Regions from separate parts of the Paenibacillus canaveralius genome, predicted to be linked through region 2. Evidence: riboswitches for the same ligand, from Rfam matches in the RefSeq annotation. Region 2 holds a riboswitch; each other region holds the start of a gene.

Region 1 (6,312 bases), 2.8 Mb from region 2:
AACGAAGCCGCGATAACCGGGGAATCTCTCCCGGTGGAGAAAGCGCCCGGCGAGAAGGTGTTCGGAGGCAGCATCAACAACGAAGGGCTGCTTAAAATCCGTATCGAGAAGGCGTACCAGGATTCGTCCCTGGCGAAAATCCTTCATCTCGTCGAGGAAGCGCAGGAGACGAAAACGCCGACGGAGCTGTTTATCAACCGCTTCGCCAAGTATTACACGCCGCTTATTATGATCATCTCGATGCTTGTCATTATCATTCCGCCATTGTTCCTTGGCGGCAGCTGGTCGACGTGGCTGTATCAGGGGCTGGCTGTTCTGATCGTCGGCTGTCCGTGCGCCCTGATTTTGTCTTCGCCGATCGCCATCGTATCCGGCATTACCCGCAACGCCCGTCACGGTATTCTGATCAAGGGCGGCGTATTTCTGGAGCAGCTGGGCAAAATCGATACGCTCGCGTTCGATAAAACCGGCACGCTGACTAAAGGGGAGCCGCATGTGGAGAAAACCGTCGTGCTGGATGAGCAGAGGTTTTATCCGGCCGCCGGTGCTATCGAGAAGTCTTCTTCCCATCCTTTGGCCAAAGCGATCATGAAGGAAATCGAAGCGAAAGGCATACGGGCCGGAGAAGCCGACTCTATCGAAACGGTATCCGGCAGGGGAGTCGTGGCGAGCTTCCAAGGTGAGCGCTACTGGCTCGGCAACGAGAAAAGCATGGAGCACCTGCGGATTCCGGCGGATATTCAGCGGCAAATCGATTCACTGAAAGAAGAAGGACTTACTTTAGTTATAGTCGCCGATCAGGAAAAAGTGCTTGGCATGTTCGGAATCTCCGACGAGATCCGGGAAGAAAGCCGTGAAGTGATCGCCGCCCTGCACAAAGCGGGCATTCATAAAACGGTCATGCTGACCGGAGATCACCGGAAGACTGCGGAGAAAGTCGCCAAAGCCGTCGGCGTAAGCGAATATTACGGCAATCTGCTTCCCGAACAGAAGGTCGACAAGATCAAGGAGCTTGCCGCGCAGGGAACGGTTGCCATGATCGGGGACGGCATCAACGACGCTCCCGCTCTCGCCTCCGCGCAGCTGGGCATCGCCATGGGCAAAGGCACGGACAGTGCGGTGGAAACCGCCGACATCGTGCTGATGCAGGATCACCTCGGCAAGCTGCCTGAAGCCATATCGGTGGCGCGGCAGGTGAACCGGGTGATCAAGATGAACATCAGCCTGGCGCTCGGTTTGAAAGCCATCGCCCTGCTGCTCACGATCCCCGGACTGCTGACCTTATGGATCGCCATATTGTCGGACATGGGAGCCACCATTTTCGTCACGCTGATCAGCTTGACGGTTCTTATCGAGAAGAAGCCCTCTTCATGATCTTAAATCCATAAAAAAAGTGCTCCGCACCGGGTGCGGGGCACTTTCTTATTTGCCCGGCGGAGAAGGGACTCCCTTAACCGTAATGTTTTTGATATAATAGGCCGTATGGAAACGAAGGCGGTGAATGGATCATGCAAAAACCAATCGAAGACCTCTGTGACGAATCCTGCGCGGGGACGGGACCGGACGGGACCGCTCTGGAGCATGCGAAAATGAACGAATCCATGGCCGTTAACATGGCCGAAATGTTCAAGGCACTCGGCGATCCCACGCGCGTCAAAATTATCTATGCGTTATCCCAGCAGGAATTGTGTGTCCACGATCTGAGCGTCGTGCTGGAAATGGGGCAGTCGGCCGTTTCCCATCAGCTCCGTTATTTACGGAATGTCCGGATCGTCAAGCGGCGCAAAAGCGGCAAAACCGTCTTCTACTCTCTGGACGACGATCATGTGAAAGAAATTTTCCGCCAAACCCTGCAGCATCTTGTGCACGTATAAGAAACAGAGTATCTATTCTCCGGAAATAGATACTCTTTTTTTTGCGGACAAAGGGAAGATGATCATCACCTCGGACCCTTTGCCGACTTCGCTGGCAAACCGCATTTTTCCGCGCATGGCGTCGATCAGGCGGGTCGTGACCATAAGGCCGAGCCCGGTTCCTCTGCTCTTGGTCGTATAGAAGGGAGCACCCAGCCGCTCGATTTCTTCCTTGGTCATGCCGCTCCCGTTGTCGGTGATGGTAATAACGGCTTTTTGCTTGCGGATATGACCGTGAATCCGGATAAGACCGTCCGTTTGGGTCGATTCGATTCCGTTTTTGATCAGATTGATGAACGCCTGCTTTAGCTTGGAAGGATCTCCATCGATAAAAATATCGTCCTCGCAGGAAAGCCGGATGACGGCTCCCGACATGCTGGCGTAAGGTTCGAGCATCGTCACGGCCTGCTGAAGCGAATCGCCGATATTGATGAGGCCCGTTTCGGTCAGTTCGGGTTTAGCGAACAGGAGAAATTCAGAGATGATTTTCTCGGCCTGATCGAGTTCACCGATAGCGATGTTTAAATAGCGGCCAAGCTTCTCGTCGGCTTCCTTCTGAGAAATCTGGATATAACCGCGCGTCACTTGAAGCGGATTGCGGATCTCGTGAGCGACGCTCGCGGCCAGATCGCTTAGATGCTGGAGCTTCTCGGCTTTCTGGATCTCGATACTCATCTGGTCATGTCGGAGCATATGCTGAAACCACAGGATGAGCAGAACCGGCAGCAGGAGCTGTACGACTGTAAGAAGACTTACCTGCGGCAGCAGGTCCTTCCAGACAAAACCGTGATGCGAAACGATGTAAGACAGCCAGAGGAGCAAAGCGGCGGTGCCGATGCCCGCGTACAAGAGCGACAGGGCGATTTTTTTGCGTGAAGGATACTGGTAGAAGAATCTTGCCCTCAGCAGAATGGGAACAAAGCCGGCCGCATAGAGAATGACGTCCGAAACGCCGAAAGACGGGAACATGACCCCATGAAAAATGAGCATCATCCCGAGCGCCGTAAACCCGCCGTAGTACCCTCCGTACATAAAAGCGAGCAGAAGAGGAACGCCTCTTAAATCCCAATAAAAATCGGGAACGAGGTACATGACCGGATAACTTATGCTGAAAATGCCGGAAAATCCCATCAGGATTCCCATCAGAAACCGGTTCCGGATTTTTTCTCTTTTGTAAAATCGGGTTAGCATAAAAATCTGATAAATATGAGGAGGAAATGTCATGATGAACAAATGGACAAGGATATCTTTCACGGGCCGCACTCTCTTTCTGAAAGAAAAAAGAACTCAGATTCCTATTATGGAGTTCTCTGGCAGATAATGCAATAAATAATGATGCCGCCCGGGCGGAAAATCATCAAATATTGGTGAACATGGAGGATTATTTCACCAAGTTGTTGAATCTTTTCAGAACAAGCCGGAGGTGTTGAGAATGAAAATACTCGTCAGCCAGCCTAAGCTGGAGCGGAATCTGCACGGCGAACCGCTGTTCATCTCGAAATGCGATGTACGCAGCCGTATCGTGAATCTGCGCACCAAAGAAATCACGGTTTGCGAGGATGCCGTAAAGGAGGATATCTCATGAAAACCGACAGAGAAGCTTTAAAACCTGAAGTGGAGGCGTATCTCAACCGGATCGGTTACGAAGGGCCGCTGGATGGCAGTCAGGAAGCGCTTGCCAGGCTGCAGGAGCTCCACCTGCACACCGTTCCGTATGAAAATCTGGATATTCTGAACGGTGTTCCGCTGTCACTGGACATAAAACATTTATGCCACAAAATCGTCGAGCGGCGGCGGGGCGGCTACTGCTTCGAGCTGAACGCCCTGTTCGGCTGGCTGCTGCGCCAGCTCGGTTACCCCGTGACCGATTATGTCGCCCGGTTCTGGCGGGACGAGACGGAGCTGCCGCCAAAACGCCGCCATCACGTGCTGAAAGTGGAAGCGGAAGGAGTCAGCTACTTATGCGACGTTGGCGTCGGGGGCATAGTGCCGAGAAGACCCGTCCGTCTTGCCGAGAAGGTGGAGCAGCGGCAGGGCGAGGAGCAATACGTCATGGAACGGGACCCCGTATTCGGCTGGGTGCTTTCCGAGAAGCACCATGGAAGCTGGAGACGCATCTACTCGTTCACCGAAGAGCCTCAACTGCCCAAAGATTTTGTCATGGCCAGTTTTTGGTGCGAGCACAGCCCGGACTCCATTTTCACAAAAAATGCGATGGTAGCCATCCGGACCCGGGAAGGACGAAATTCGGTGTCGGGCAAGGAGTTCAAGCTTTTCACCTCCGAAGGCGTGCAGACGTTCATCCCTGAAAACGATGCCGCCTACAAGGAAGCTCTGCTGACCCATTTCGGCATTCCGGCGGAATAAAGCTTGCATAAACATGCCGCGTTGTGTATAGTCATTTCTAAGTTAACCAATTGAATATGTTGGGAATAGGTGCCCAGCCCCTCGGGGGAACTGGAGCTTAAAAGGGAAGTCCGGTGAAAAACCGGCGCGGTCCCGCCACTGTAACAGAGGAGTCAAGGCGAACATGCCACTGGTCTTAGACCGGGAAGGCAGCCGAAGATGATGATTCTGGAGCCAGGAGACCTGCCTGTTCTGACAGCACTGCTTTACCTACGGGAGATAGGGAGGTGTTAAAGTACGGGCCGCTGTATATACAAACAGAGGGCGTCTTTATCCTTGTCTGCTTCGGGATAATGACGTCCTTTTTTTATTTGATCAGTTAAAAAAGCAACGAAACAGAGAACTTATGCAAACATCCAATTCAAGCGACTATCAGGAGGTCAAGATCATGAACGCATTGACAAGCAGCAGTTTGGGATACCCGAGGATCGGAGCGGGACGTGAATGGAAGAAGGCGCTGGAGTCTTACTGGGCCGGCAAAATCGGCGAAGAGGAGCTGACGGGGAAGCTGGCGGAAATCCGTTTGGGAATTTTGCGCAATCAGCGGGAAAAGGGTATCGGGCTTATCGCGGTCAACGATTTTACGGGATACGACCATGTGCTGGATACGGCCGTGATGTTCGGCATCGTACCCGACCGGTTCGCTTACGAGGGCGGTGAAGTATCTCTGCGCACCTACTACGCGATGGCGAGAGGGGAAGAGGGAGCGGCCGCGTGCGAAATGACGAAGTGGTTCAACACCAACTATCATTATATCGTGCCGGAACTTCAAGGCGCCGAGCCGAAGCTGGTCGAGAACAAGCCTCTTAAAGCTTATCGCGAAGCGAAGGAGACGCTCGGAATCGAGGGCAAGCCCGTTCTGCTCGGACTGTTTACGTTTCTGAAATTGTCCAAAGGATATGTGGATACGGAAACCGATGCCTGGATCGACCGGCTGCTTCCGCTGTACGGCCAAGTGCTGAAAGAGCTGGAGCGCGAAGGCGCCGAATGGGTGCAGATCGACGAACCGGTGCTGTCGACTAACGTAAGCGCCGGCGATATGGAACGGATCGAGCGGATCTACAAAGCTTTGACCGAGGCGGCTCCGGGGCTGAACATTATGCTCCAGACCTACTTCGAATCCGTGGAACATTACGACAGGGTCGTACGGCTGCCCGTAAGCGGGATCGGGCTTGATTTCGTGCACGGCGGCGAGAAGACACTGAAACTTCTGAAGAGCGAAGGATTTCCCGACAGCAAAGTTTTGGGAGCGGGTATAGTGGACGGCCGCAATATTTGGCGTTCCGATCTGAAGGAGAAGCTGAATACGCTTCAAGACATTTTAGCCGTCGTTCCCGAGGAACGGGTGATCGTCCAGACGTCCTGCAGCCTGCTGCATGTGCCGGTGTCCACCGTTCACGAAGACAAGCTGGAACCGGTGCTGAGAGACGCTCTTGCCTTCGCGGACGAGAAGCTGGAGGAAATCGTTCTGCTGGCGAAAGCGGCGGTATCCCCGGCGGCGGAAACCGACGAAGCGCTGCGGCAGAATGAACAAGCGCTTGCCGCCCTCCGGTCATCCGAAGCCCGCGGCAACAAAGACGTGCAGGCGGCCGCTTTGCGGCTTCAGAAGGTACCGGCGGCGCGCGGCGCGGCCTTCGGCGAGCGCCGGGCTCTGCAGCGTGAAAAGTGGAAGCTGCCTTTTCTGCCGACGACGACGATCGGAAGCTTTCCGCAGACGGCGGAAGTGAGACAGGCTCGGTCCAAATGGAGAAAAGCGGAATGGACGGACGAGCAGTATAAAGCGTTTATCCGGAGCGAAATCGGCAAATGGATGAAACTGCAGGAGGAGCTGGACCTGGATGTCCTCGTTCACGGGGAATTCGAACGGACGGATATGGTGGAATTTTTCGGCGAAAAGCTGGACGGCTTCGCTTTCACGCGCAGCGGCTGGGTGCAGTCCTACGGATCGCGCTGCGTAAAACCGCCGGTTATTTACGGCGATGTGGCCTTTACC
Region 2 (6,312 bases):
ACATCCATTCCACCATCGCGAACACCGTCGAAGTCGTCCAGGGCGTGCGCCGCGATCATTTTCATATCGGGCTGATCGAGGGTGCCGCGGACGCTCCCGACGTGGAGATCGAGCCTTTTATGGAGGATGAGATGATTCTCATCGCCCCGCGCGATCATCCCCTGACCCGGGAACCGTTCAAGCTCCAGGCCCTTCAGAATCAGACCTGGGTTTGGCGGGAACCCGGTTCGGGAACGCGCGATTACAGCGACAGGCTGATCGCCGAATGGCAGCTGGGCGTAAAGCGCTCCTTTATGTTCAGCAGCTCCCAGAGCGTGAAGGAAGCGGTGTCCGCCGGGCTCGGGATCGCTATCTTATCGAGATGGATTGTGCGCAAGGAGCTCGAATCGGGGGAAATCGTCCATCTGGGGGCGGACGGACGCCGCTTGACCCGGACGCTGACGATGGTGCGCAGATCCGCCGGCGAGAATTCGAAGGCGCTTGAAATCTTCGTCCAGAAAGTCCGCGGCGCCCATGAGGCCATGCAGTTTCCCGGTCCCTCCGGACCCTTACCGGATTCTGTCCGCGGTTGACCTCCTCACGTGATGCCGAGCACCGCGCACCGGAGGTTTCGGGTGTTGCGTTCCCCAGGAGCAGCCTGTCTGCCGACGCAGTCTCCTTTGCGTTTTTGGTATTCCAAAAACTCCCCTGCTTCACATAACCCTTCCCGGCGTTAAATAGTCGGTAGCCTGTAACGGTCTGACTGCCCCCTGCCGGGAGTCTATAGACGATTTTCGTCCCCCGCGGCAAAGACAGTCCCCGTTACGTCCACTACAAGTACGGGAGAATGCGTATGGAGCCCTTAAAACGAACCGAACGGAATACTTGGCCCCGGGGCCGCTCTTCGTTAGTCACACGAAAGCAAACCGAAAAAAGCTGGCTGTCTTCTAACTGGCTGAAAGTCGGTATCCTGCTTCTCGTCTTTTTCGTCTGGGCGGGTATTGTGGCCGCCGTTCATACACATAAAGCGCTGCCTGCCGGCCTGTCGTTCGAGGGAAAAGCCTACCGGGCGGAGAGCGTCGATTTTCTCTATGATCTTTCATATAAAAAAGACGGCGGCTATCATCAGGAACAGATGATTTTCGACCGGGTCAAACATGCTATCGCGGAAGCGAAGGAATTTATCGTGATCGACATGTTCCTGTACAGCGGGTACTATGACAACGATCAGTCCTTTCCTCCTTTGAGCGGACAGTTGACGGAAAGCCTGCTGGACGCCAAGCGGAGGCATCCGGCCATGCCGATCACGGTCATTTCCGACGAAGTGAACACGACCTACGGCTCGCACCCGTCTCCGGAGCTCGAACGGCTCAAGGCAGCCGGTATCGCGGTTGTACTTACGGACACGGACCCGCTCAGAGACTCCGTCCCGCTGTACTCCGCCGTCTGGCGCATGGGGCTCCAGTGGTTCGGACAGTCGGGGAAGGGCTGGCTGCCCAATCCTTTGGCGGATTCCGCTCCCAAGGTGACGCTGCGCTCTTATTTGAAACTTTTCAATGTCAAAGCCAATCACCGCAAAGTCGTCGCCACCGAAAATACGGCGCTCGTGCTGTCCGCCAACCCGCATGACGCCAGCTTCAACAACTCGAATATCGGGTTTCAGATAACGGGAAGCAAGGGCTTCATCTCCGAAGTCGTCGGCACGGAGCAGGCCGCTTCCCTGATGTCCGGCGGGCCAGGGCTTCTTCAGCCGAAGAGCGGCGATAAACCCGGAGAATCCGCCCGTTCGGAAGAGGCGTCCGGAAACGGCACGCAAGAAAAGGCGGCTTCCTCTAAGGACGCCGTGACCGTACGGCTGCTTACGGAAGGCAAGATCTACTCCCGCCTCCTCGCCGCTATCTCGGCCGCACCCGAGGGCAGCCGGATTCGCATGGGCATGTTCTATCTCGCCGACCGCAAGGTTATCGACGCCCTGCTGGACGCCTCGGCCCGGGGCGTATCCATCCAGCTGCTGCTCGATCCGAACCAGAATGCGTTCGGGCACAGCAAAACCGGAATTCCGAACCGTCCGGTCGCCGCGGAGCTGAGGAAGAAATCCGGCGGCAAAATCGCCGTTAAATGGTACAACACGGCTCAGGAGCAGTTTCATACGAAGGTGATAGATATCCGTGATCCGGAAGGCAATGCCGTCATTAACGGGGGCTCCGCCAATTTCACGCCGCGTAATCTCGACGATCTTAATCTGGAAACGAACGTGGAAATAACGGCTCCGGCCGGCAGCAAAATTACGGAGGACCTCGACCGTTATTGGGACCGTCTGTGGAATAACCGGGATGCCGAATATTCCTTGGACTATCCGGCCTATAAAGATAAGCTGGTCGGCTTCAAGCGGGTCGTTTACCATTTGCAGGATATGTTCGGATTTACGACTTACTGAGACCTTATCTCTCTACTTGGATTGGGAGTTTTGACAGAAGAAAGCCATTCTTTTTCCACGGGGACTATGATATAGTTGCAAGTGGATTCAGAAAGGTGGGACCTCACATGAATACATCTCCAATTCCGGCTTCCACCAAAAGCAGACCGCGCACTGCTTACTGGAAGCCTTTTTTATTTATCGCCATTCTCATAGGCGGACTGTTTTACGTAAAGTGGGAGCCGTACTTCCACAAAGCGCTTACCGCGGCCGCCAAGCATGATATCGGAAAGTCGATTCTCGCCGGCACCGCCGAGCCTTCGCTGGCCGCGGCTTGGGACTACTCCGTGGTCTATTTCAAAGCCGTCTGGAAAGCCGCTATTCTCGGCATCGTCCTCGGGTCTCTCCATCAGGTGCTCATCCCGCAGGACTGGCTGAAGCGGGTGTTCGGCAAGCGCACCTTCGGCAGCACGGTAGCCGGCGGCCTCAGCGCCATGCCCGGCATGATGTGCTCCTGCTGCGCCGCTCCGGTAGCGGTCGGCATGCGCAAGCAGTCGGGCTCCATCGGGTCGGCTCTCGCTTTCTGGATCGGCAACCCGGTATTGAACCCCGCGACGATCATCTTCATGGGCTTCGTGCTCGGCTGGAAATTCGCCATCCTGAGAATTGCCGCGGGAATCGTGCTCGTGTTCGGCGTCTCTTACTGGGCGGAACGCCTCGTTAAGCAGGATGATGCCGTGACAGGCGAGCTTCCACAAACACAGGCTGTGCAGCCGCAATCCGGTCCATTGGCCGTCCGCTGGCTGAAAGCGCTCTGGACGATGTTCTGGACCGTAGTGCCCGTCTACTTCATCGCCGTGTTTATTCTCGGCGCCCTTCGCGCCTGGCTGTTCCCGGCTCTTGACCCCGCGATCGGCAACAGCCTTGCCGCTTTGATCGGATTGGCTTTGGCCGGCACCCTGTTCGTCATCCCGACCGCCGCGGAAATTCCGATCGCCAAAACGATGATGGCCCTGGGGCTCGGCACGGGACCGGCAGCCGCGCTTATAATGACGCTGCCCGCCGTCAGCCTGCCTTCCCTGATTATGGTGCGCAAGGCTTTTCCCGCGCGTGTGCTCTGGTTCACGGCCGGTATGGTCGCCCTGACGGGCATCTTAACCGGCGTGATCGGCATTTTCGTTCTATAAGCCCGACCATTTTGGCGCTCGGACTTTGATCCAATTTTATAGAAATGCTTATACGCGAGAGGGCGGGCCTACCCCCTCTCGTTTTTCTTTTGCCCGATTAAAAGACAGCGATTTCAAATCCCGCGGAAAAACAGCCTGGCGAAGCCGCTCTCCGCAGCGTTCCGGCCTTGAAAATCTTGCCTTTTCCGCGATTGACAAGGTCTGGGACATCCTGTAGTATTATCACGGAAAACCGCATATTTGTGGAAACGGGTATTTTAGAGACACTCTAAAATTTAAAAGGGAAGAACGGTGAAATGCCGTCGCGGTCCCGCCACTGTAAGGGGAAACACTCTCATTCACATCCGGCAAGAAGCCACTGGAACCAGAACGTTCCGGGAAGGCGCCGGTATGGAAGCCCCGAGCCAGGAGACCTGCCTGTTTTGACAGCACTGATACGACCTACGAGGAATAGGGAGGTGTTTGAGATCGCAAACTTTTTTTGTTGCGTGCATAAGGCATCGTGTTCCCCTACGAAGGGAAAGATGTCTTTTTTTGTGTGCGGAAAAATGGACCGGAAACCGCCGGATCGGAATCACCGGAAAGAGCTTGCGGAGCCGGCAGCCTGACCGCCGGTGTAAACAATCAGCGTCCGAAAACGCGGCAGGGGCAAGAACCCCTGCTGCCGCATCACCGCCCATTAAGGCGGCCCCCATCATAAAGGAGGATTTCCGATGAACATCCGTAAACCCCTGGCGTCTTTCCTGCTCATAGCCGGATTCGTCTGCTTTTTCCTGATAAACGAGCCCGAATCGGCTTACGCCATGCATATCATGGAGGGCTTTTTGCCGCCCTTCTGGGCCTTATTCTGGTGGGTCGTCTTCCTGCCTTTCTTCATCCTGGGCGTCCGCGCTCTGGTCCGGATTACGAAAGAAACGCCGGAGCTTAAGCTTATGCTCGGCCTGGCCGGCGCCTTTACATTCGTCTTGTCCGCCCTGAAAATTCCTTCCGTTACGGGGAGCAGCTCCCACCCGACGGGCACCGGACTCGGAGCTATCCTGTTCGGACCGCTGCCCATGAGCGTGCTCGGCTCCGTCGTCCTTCTCTTCCAAGCCCTCCTGCTCGCCCACGGCGGTCTTACGACACTGGGCGCCAACGCATTCTCGATGGCCGTAGCGGGCCCTTTCGTCGGCTATGCCGTGTACAAGCTCATGATCAAATCGACGGGCAGACAGAAGCTCTCCGTCTTTACGGGCGCCGCGCTTGCCGACCTGACCACCTATCTGGTCACTTCCGTACAGCTTGCGGTGGCATTCCCCGCGGCTGAAGGCGGCATCCTCGCGTCTTTTGCCAAATTTGCGGGAATCTTCGCCGTTACTCAGATTCCGCTCGCGATTAGCGAAGGACTGCTGACCGTACTGGTTCTGAGCTGGCTGCAGGCCTATACGCCGCATGAAATTTCCGCTCTGCAGCGAAATTTGAAAGGAGCTGACCGTTCATGAAAACGTGGAAAAAGAATGTGTGGATTCTGGCCGCAGTCGTCCTCCTTGCCGTCCTGCCGCTCGTTTTCGTCCAAGGAGAGTTCGGTGGAGCCGACGGGGCCGCGGAAGAAGCGATTCAAGAAATCGCTCCCGATTACGAGCCTTGGTTCGCATCGCTGATGGAACCTCCGGCTGAAACCGAAAGCATGCTTTTCGCGCTGCAGGCCGCGCTCGGGGCCGGTTTTATCGGATATGTAATCGGCCTGTATAAGGGGAGAGCTTCCAAACCGAAACCGAAAGCATGATGCTCAAGCGGATTGACACGATTTCTTACGCCAACGCATTCCGGGGAGTCTCTCCCGTCTGGAAGTGCGGATTTGCCGCCTGCCTCTTTTTGCTTTCCTATGCCGGGGCACCGCCTGTTCAAGCCGCCGTGTTCGGATGGATGACACTTTGGTCTCTGCTTTACGCGCGTGTCCCGGCCAATCTTTACTGGCTCGTTTACGGCGGTTCCCTGCTCTTCTTCGCGGCCAGCCTCCCGGCTCTCCTGCTCGAATTCTCAGCACATGCGGAACCCCGGACTGCCCTTGCTTCGGGTTGGATCATCGGAACGGCCGGTCCGTGGACCGTATACGTCACGAAGGAATCTTTAACCCGCACAGCCGAGCTGTTTATGCGGGTTTCCGCCTGCCTGGCTTGTCTGCAATTTGTTCTGTTCACGACGCCTTTGCTGGAAATTCTTCAAGTGATGAAAAAAATCCGCGTTCCTCAGATCGTGATCGAGCTGACTCTGATTATGTACCGCTTTATTTTTTTGCTGGCCGATACGGCTCACGCCATGCGGACCGCCCAGCGCTGCCGGGGCGGGCAGAAGGGATTCGCGGGCGGCCTGCGGGATACCGCGCTGCTGATCGTCCATCTGTTCGGCCGGACGATGCAGCGTTACCGGGGACTGGCCTACGGGCTTACTTCCCGCGGCTTCACGGAACGGATCGAACTCGCCCCCTATGAAGCGATCCCCGTACCGCGGCGCTACAAAGCCGAAGGCGTGACGGGAATCCTCATGCTGACGGCAGCACAGATTTGGCTGAAATGGAGGGGATTCGCATGAATCCGAATCAGAATCCGAATCCGATTCTGGAACTGGCGGACGTCGTCTACAGCTATCCCGGCACCGGTACTAAAGCCTTGGACGGACTTAGTCTGACGCTTCCGGCCGGCCAGCAAATCGCGCTTTGCGGACATAACGGCTCCGGCAAATCGACGTTCT
Region 3 (6,312 bases), 930 kb from region 2:
TTCCTTCCGAAACGTGTAAGTAAGGTGGAGGTCTTCAATAAGGCCCGCATTCCGACATTCAGGAGGTAACGCCATGTACAAGGATCTGGAAGGAAAGACGATTGTCATTACAGGAGCGTCCACGGGGATAGGAAGAGCGGCCGCCGTCCGTTTCGGCCAAGAGAAAGCGAATGTTCTGATCAATTATTTGAGCCACGAGGAAAGCATTCCCGCTTTGATCGAAGAAGTGGAAGGCGCGGGTGGCAGGGCGCTGGCGCTCCGGGGAGACGTGACGAAAGAAGAGGACGTGAAGAAGCTTGTCGAAGCCGCACACGAACATTTCGGGTCTTTGGACGTGATGATTAACAACGCTGGAATCGAGAATGAAGTCCCTTCTCAGGAACTGTCCGCCGACGATTGGCGCAAAGTGCTGGACGTGAACCTGACCGGGGCGTTTCTCGGCAGCCGGGAAGCTATTTCCTATATGCTGGAACATGAAATCAGAGGGGCCGTCATCAACATTTCAAGTGTGCACGAAATGATCCCGTGGCCCCATTTCGTCCATTATGCGGCGAGCAAGGGCGGTATCAAAATGATGACCGAAACGCTGGCGCTGGAATTCGCGCCCAAAGGGATCCGGGTGAACAATATCGGACCGGGGGCCATCAATACGCCCATCAACGAAACGAAATTCGCCGACGAGGAGGCGCGCGCCGGTGTGGAAGCCCTGATTCCGATGGGATATATCGGCAAACCGGAAGAGATTGCGGCCGTAGCCGCCTGGCTGGCATCGTCGGAGTCCAGCTATGTCACCGGCATTACGCTGTTTGCGGACGGAGGAATGACCAAGTATCCGTCGTTCCAGGGAGGAAAAGGCTGACAGAGAGAGGAGGGATTCACTTGAACAAAACGTGGTGGAAAGAAAGTGTCGTGTATCAAATTTATCCGTCCAGCTTCAAGGATTCGGACGGGGACGGCCGTGGAGACCTGCGCGGGATTATTTCCAAGCTTGATTATCTTGCGGAGCTGGGAGTCAACGTCCTCTGGCTGTGTCCCATTTACAGCTCGCCGGGTGCCGACAACGGCTATGATATCAGCGATTATTATGAAATTGATCCGCAGTACGGCACCATGGAGGATTTCGATGAGCTTCTTGCGGAAGCGCGCAAGCGCGGTCTGAAAATCATGATGGATCTTGTGCTGAACCATACCTCGGACGAGCATGCCTGGTTTAAAGAATCGCGCTCTTCCCGGGATAACCCCAAACGGGACTATTACATCTGGAGGCAGGGGGAAAAGGGACTTTTTCCGAACAACTGGGAGTCTTACTTCAGCGGAAGCGTTTGGGAGCACGACGCGGAGACGGACGAGTATTACATGCATCTGTATTCGAAGCATCAGCCCGACCTCAACTGGGAGAACGAGGCGATGGTCGATGAGCTGTTCCGGATGGTGCATTGGTGGCTCGGCAAAGGAGTCGACGGTTTCCGCTTCGATGCCATCGCTCATATCGTAAAAGCGCAGGGGCTGCCGGATGCCGATAATCCCAAGCATCTGCCCGTCGTGCAGGCTTATCAGCTTTTTTCCAATCTGGAGAAGGTACATACGCTGCTGCAAAAGCTTCATGACCAGGTGCTTTTCGATTATGACATCATGACGGTGGGCGAAACGTCCGGACTCGGTCCGGAGCAGGCACTGGAATACGTGGGGGACGAGCGCCACGAGCTGAACATGGTTTTCCAGTTCGAGCATATGAATCTGGATGCGGCTTCCGCCGGGACGGGCAAATGGGAGTCGAAGCCGTGGACCCTGCCGGAGCTGAAAAAGGTGATGAGCCGCTGGCAGACGGTCCTTCACGATAAAGGATGGAACGCCAACTATCTCGGCAATCACGATCAGCCCCGCCCCGTTTCGAGGTTCGGAAATGACGGCCGGTACCGGGTGGAGTCCGCCAAAATGCTGGCCACGTTTCTTCTGACGCTGGAGGGGACGCCGTATATTTTTCAAGGGGAAGAAATCGGCATGACCAATGTCGCGTTCGATCTGATCGGCGATTACCGCGATGTGGAAACGATCAATTACTACAAGCAGGCGGAGCTGCTCGGCAAACCCCAGGACGAAATCATGAAGGCCATCTGGAAAAAAAGCCGGGACAACGCCCGCACCCCCATGCAGTGGGACGGTACGGCTAACGCGGGGTTTACGACAGGGGAGCCGTGGATGAAGGTCAACCGGAACTACCGCGAGATTAACGCGGCCGCAGCGGCAGCCGATCCCGATTCCATCTACCACTATTACCGGAGCCTGATCGCGCTTCGCAGAAAGCACCCCGTCGCCGTATACGGCGAGTATAAGCTGCTGCTTCCGCTGGACACGGAAATTTATGCGTACACGCGGACGCTGGACGGGGAGAAGCTGCTGGTCGTGCTGAACTTTTTCGGCGGAACGCCGGAGTTTTCGTGGCCGGAGGAGCTGGGGGAGGGGAAGGACGCGGAGCTTCTGATTTCGAATTACGATCCCGTCTCCGGCGAAGATATCGGGGTCCTCAAGCTGCGGCCTTACGAAGCGAGGGTTTATCGGCTCGGCTGAGGTGACCGTTTTATCGGCATAGACAAGTTCTTTGACCGGATGTTATGATGAACAGAACACAATCGAATATGGTAAAAACAGGTGCGGAGCCCATTCGAACGGATCAGACAGTCCGTAAGAACAGGGTTTCGCTTAAAACGGGAAGTTCGGTGAAAGACCGACGCGGACCCGCCACTGTAAGGAGCTCCCCGCATTGCAGGGAAAAAATTTTTTCGGCATCAACGTCACTGGATTTATCCGGGAAGGCGCCGAAGAAAGCTCCGAGCCAGGAGACCTGCCTGTTTGAATAACACTAGATAACCTACGAGGATTTAGGGAGGTGTTGAGAACGGCTGAATCGCTGCCAGCAGCGGCTTGCCGGACCCGGGTCATACAAGACAGCCCGCGGACCGGCGGTCTGTACGGGTTGGAAGCATATGCGGGATTTTCCCGCTGAATGGCTCGAAAGTTCGAAGCATTTCTATCCAAGGAGGATGGAAATGCTTTTTTTTATGGCCCGGACGGGATGAAAAGGGGAACGGCGGGTATGCCGGAAGGCACCGACGTGTATATACAAAGGTCTGTCTGTAGAAAAGCCGGATCGAACGATAGCGGCTGCCGGGCGTAAGCGCCGCAGCTTTCTTTACAGCGAAGAGGAGGAATGGGAATGGCCGGTAAACTGCTTATCATCGGATTTGGCCCCGGAGACGAAGCCCATATTACAAAACGCGCACGCGAGGCGATTTCGGAAAGCGAAGTCATTATTGGCTATAACACTTACGTGGATCTGATCCGCAGCCTGATCGACGGCAAACAGGTCGTGCGTACGGGCATGACCGAGGAAGTAAGCCGCGCGCAGGAAGCCGTCAGACAGGCGGAGGCCGGACGCAAGGTAGCCGTCATATCGAGCGGCGATGCGGGTGTATACGGCATGGCGGGTCTCGTGTACGAGGTGCTGATCGAGAAAGGCTGGAAGCCCGACGGGGGAGTCGAGGTCGAAATCGTACCCGGCATCTCGGCCATCAACTCATGCGCTTCGCTGCTGGGAGCCCCCGTGATGCACGACGCGTGCACGATCAGCCTCAGCGATCACCTGACGCCTTGGGATCTCATCCGGCGCAGAGTCGAGGCGGCCGCATCCGCCGATTTCGTCATTGCGCTGTACAACCCTCGGAGCGGGAGGCGGACACGGCAGATCGTGGAGACGCAGCAGATTTTGCTGAAGCACCGCTCTCCGGATACCCCGGTAGGTATCGTCAAAAGCGCCTACCGCGACAGGGAGCACGTCGTGCTGACGACGCTTGCGGAGATGCTGGAGCATGACATCGGCATGCTCACCACGGTGATCATCGGCAACTCCGCGACCCGCAACTATGAAGGGCTCATGATTACGCCGCGGGGCTATCAGCGCAAGTATACGCTGGACAGCGATATCCAGCCCCTGCGTCCTCATGAGCGTCTTCGGCGGGAGGCCGAGCCGTGGGCTCTGGAGCAGGATGGGGAAACCGGCGCGGAAGACACGCCGGCCTTGGAGGGCAAGGAATCCGCTTGTGCCTCGGAGGAACAGTCCGATGCCGCTTTGCGGCCGGATGAAGCGCGGGACACCGGTCTGCCGTCCCTCTTCGACGAGGACGAATACGGGGACGACGGATACGGCGAATACAGCCCGGAAGCCGAGGGGACCGGCACGGCCGAAGACTACGGCCGCGAAGATTTGCCGGTCCGCACACAAGCGGCCGGCACACGCTCCGCGTACGATACGTCAGCGGTTACCGGGGAGTATGAGGACTCGGCGGTTGCCGTGGCGGTCCGTCCGCCTGCCGCACCCGCACGGTCTGCCGCTCCGACTGCTTTTGAGCTTGCGGAGGAAGCCCTCCGTCTCGTTACGGGCGAGCCCGGCGGGCCGGCTGCTTCCGCTTCCCCGAGCGGTTTTTTCCGTCAGCAGGCTATTCTCGAGTTCGCCGTCAGTCCCGGTCTTGCGAACAAAAACCTGACCGCCAAACAGCTGATGGTCCTCGCCGAGGCCGTCGGCGATAAAGGAACGATGGAGTATACCCCCCATCACCAGCTTCTCGTCAAGCTGCGGACCGACGATCCCGATACCGTGACGAAACGGCTTCGCGGCGAAGGGCTTCTGCTGGCTCCGGTCGGCGATGTGGTTCAGGTCAAAGCCTGCGACTTCTGCAATATGGACAAGGGGGACGCGGTGCCGTATGCGGAGGAACTTCACGATCTTCTGGGCGGGACGGCCGTACCCAAAGAGATGAAAATCGGCTTCAACGGCTGCGGAATGGCCTGCTACGGGGCGGTGAAGGAGGACATCGGCATCGTGTACCGCCGGGAGAAGTTCGATTTGTTCCTCGGCGGAAAGACCGTCGGCCGCAATGCCCACGCGGCGCAGCCCGTTGCGGAAGGCATCGAGCCGGACAAGCTGGTCGAGACCATCGAACGGATCGTCGCCAGATACCGGGACGAAGGGCACCCGAACGAACGGTTCCACAAGTTTTTTGCCCGCGTAAAAGAGCTGGAGGGCTACCGGCACCGGGAAGTCCCCGCTTTTCAAATCGAAAACGCTTTGTGCGGAGATTAACGATCATTCCTTAAATAAGAGGCTTTCATTTCAAATACAGGTATACAAAAAAGGAGGCAGAACCGATGGATGCGGTACTGTTTGTAGGTCACGGAAGCCGTGACGCGGAAGGAAACAGCGAGGTCCGGGCGTTTGTAAACCGGCTCGCCGAATCGATGGAACAGGGCATTATCGAAACCTGTTTTCTGGAGCTGGAAAAACCGACTATTTCGCAAGGCATACAAACCTGCGTCAACCGGGGAGCCACACGGATTGCGGTGGTGCCGATCATTTTATTTTCCGCCGGTCATGCCAAAATTCATATTCCGGGTGCCATTGACGAAGCGAAAGAGCGCTACCCGGGCGTGCAGTTCATTTATGGCCGGCCGATCGGCGTACATGAGGGCGTAGTCGACATCATGACGGCTAGATTGGGCGGAGCGGACCGTTTCCGCGAAGAGACGCCGGGAGACACCGCCGTGCTTGTTGTCGGACGCGGAAGCAGCGACCCCGATGCGAACAGCGAGCTGTTCAAGATTTCCCGTCTGCTTTGGGAAAAGCTTCAGGTTCCCTGGGTCGAAACGGCTTTTATCGGCGTAACGGCGCCGCTTCTGGAAAACGGCATTGAACGCTGCCTGAGATTGGGCGCGAAGAAAGTCATCGTGCTTCCGTATTTCCTTTTTACGGGAATTCTGATCAAACGGATGGAAGGCATGCTGCTCGACTTCTCTCTGCGCTACCCCGACTGCGCGTTCGAGATGACCGATTATTTCGGCCTGGACCCTATTCTTGGCGGCATTCTCCGCGATCGTGCGGGCGAGGCGCTTCAGGATGAGGTGAAAATGAACTGTGACATGTGTTCCTTCCGCCTGGAGGCGATGAAACATATCGATCATCACCATCATCACGACCATGACCATGACCACGGCCATGACCACCATCATGGGCATCATCACGATCATCATCACGATCACCATCACGACCACGAGCACGCGCATGAACATCATCATGATCATGAACATACGCACGCGCATGAACATACACACCATCACGAGCATGATCATGTTCACGGACATACTCACGATCATGAACATGCTCACGACCACGGGCAGCATGCGCACAGTCATGAGCATGCACAAGCCCATGCGCATGAAGCGCACGCGGACGACCTCCGTACCGCAGGCGAGGCCGGCGTT

What was found. A riboswitch is a leader RNA that binds a small molecule or an ion and turns the genes downstream of it on or off. The one in region 2 is predicted to bind cobalamin.
Region 1: it holds a riboswitch for cobalamin, as region 2 does, so the genes downstream of both, metE (5-methyltetrahydropteroyltriglutamate--homocysteine S-methyltransferase) here and ABC395_RS25010 (energy-coupling factor ABC transporter permease) in region 2, are expected to answer to the same signal.
Region 3: it holds a riboswitch for cobalamin, as region 2 does, so the genes downstream of both, cobJ (precorrin-3B C(17)-methyltransferase) here and ABC395_RS25010 (energy-coupling factor ABC transporter permease) in region 2, are expected to answer to the same signal.

What each region holds. Positions count from the first base shown of each region.
Region 1 is NZ_JBDFMM010000001.1:2,752,026-2,758,337, forward strand. Features, by position in the region: gene ABC395_RS12665 (heavy metal translocating P-type ATPase) at 1-1,374, shown strand, start outside; gene ABC395_RS12670 (ArsR/SmtB family transcription factor) at 1,509-1,874, shown strand; gene ABC395_RS12675 (ATP-binding protein) at 1,887-3,167, opposite strand; gene ABC395_RS12680 (hypothetical protein) at 3,346-3,498, shown strand; gene ABC395_RS12685 (arylamine N-acetyltransferase family protein) at 3,495-4,280, shown strand; cobalamin riboswitch at 4,331-4,524, shown strand; gene metE (5-methyltetrahydropteroyltriglutamate--homocysteine S-methyltransferase) at 4,708-6,312, shown strand, end outside.
Region 2 is NZ_JBDFMM010000001.1:5,519,423-5,525,734, forward strand. Features, by position in the region: gene ABC395_RS24995 (LysR family transcriptional regulator) at 1-572, shown strand, start outside; gene ABC395_RS25000 (phospholipase D family protein) at 833-2,416, shown strand; gene ABC395_RS25005 (permease) at 2,524-3,582, shown strand; cobalamin riboswitch at 3,816-4,017, shown strand; gene ABC395_RS25010 (energy-coupling factor ABC transporter permease) at 4,296-5,063, shown strand; gene ABC395_RS25015 (energy-coupling factor ABC transporter substrate-binding protein) at 5,060-5,347, shown strand; gene cbiQ (cobalt ECF transporter T component CbiQ) at 5,344-6,153, shown strand; gene ABC395_RS25025 (energy-coupling factor ABC transporter ATP-binding protein) at 6,150-6,312, shown strand, end outside.
Region 3 is NZ_JBDFMM010000001.1:4,592,060-4,598,371, reverse strand. Features, by position in the region: gene ABC395_RS20780 (glucose-1-dehydrogenase) at 74-859, shown strand; gene ABC395_RS20775 (glycoside hydrolase family 13 protein) at 880-2,568, shown strand; cobalamin riboswitch at 2,661-2,864, shown strand; gene cobJ (precorrin-3B C(17)-methyltransferase) at 3,215-5,137, shown strand; gene ABC395_RS20765 (sirohydrochlorin chelatase) at 5,203-6,312, shown strand, end outside.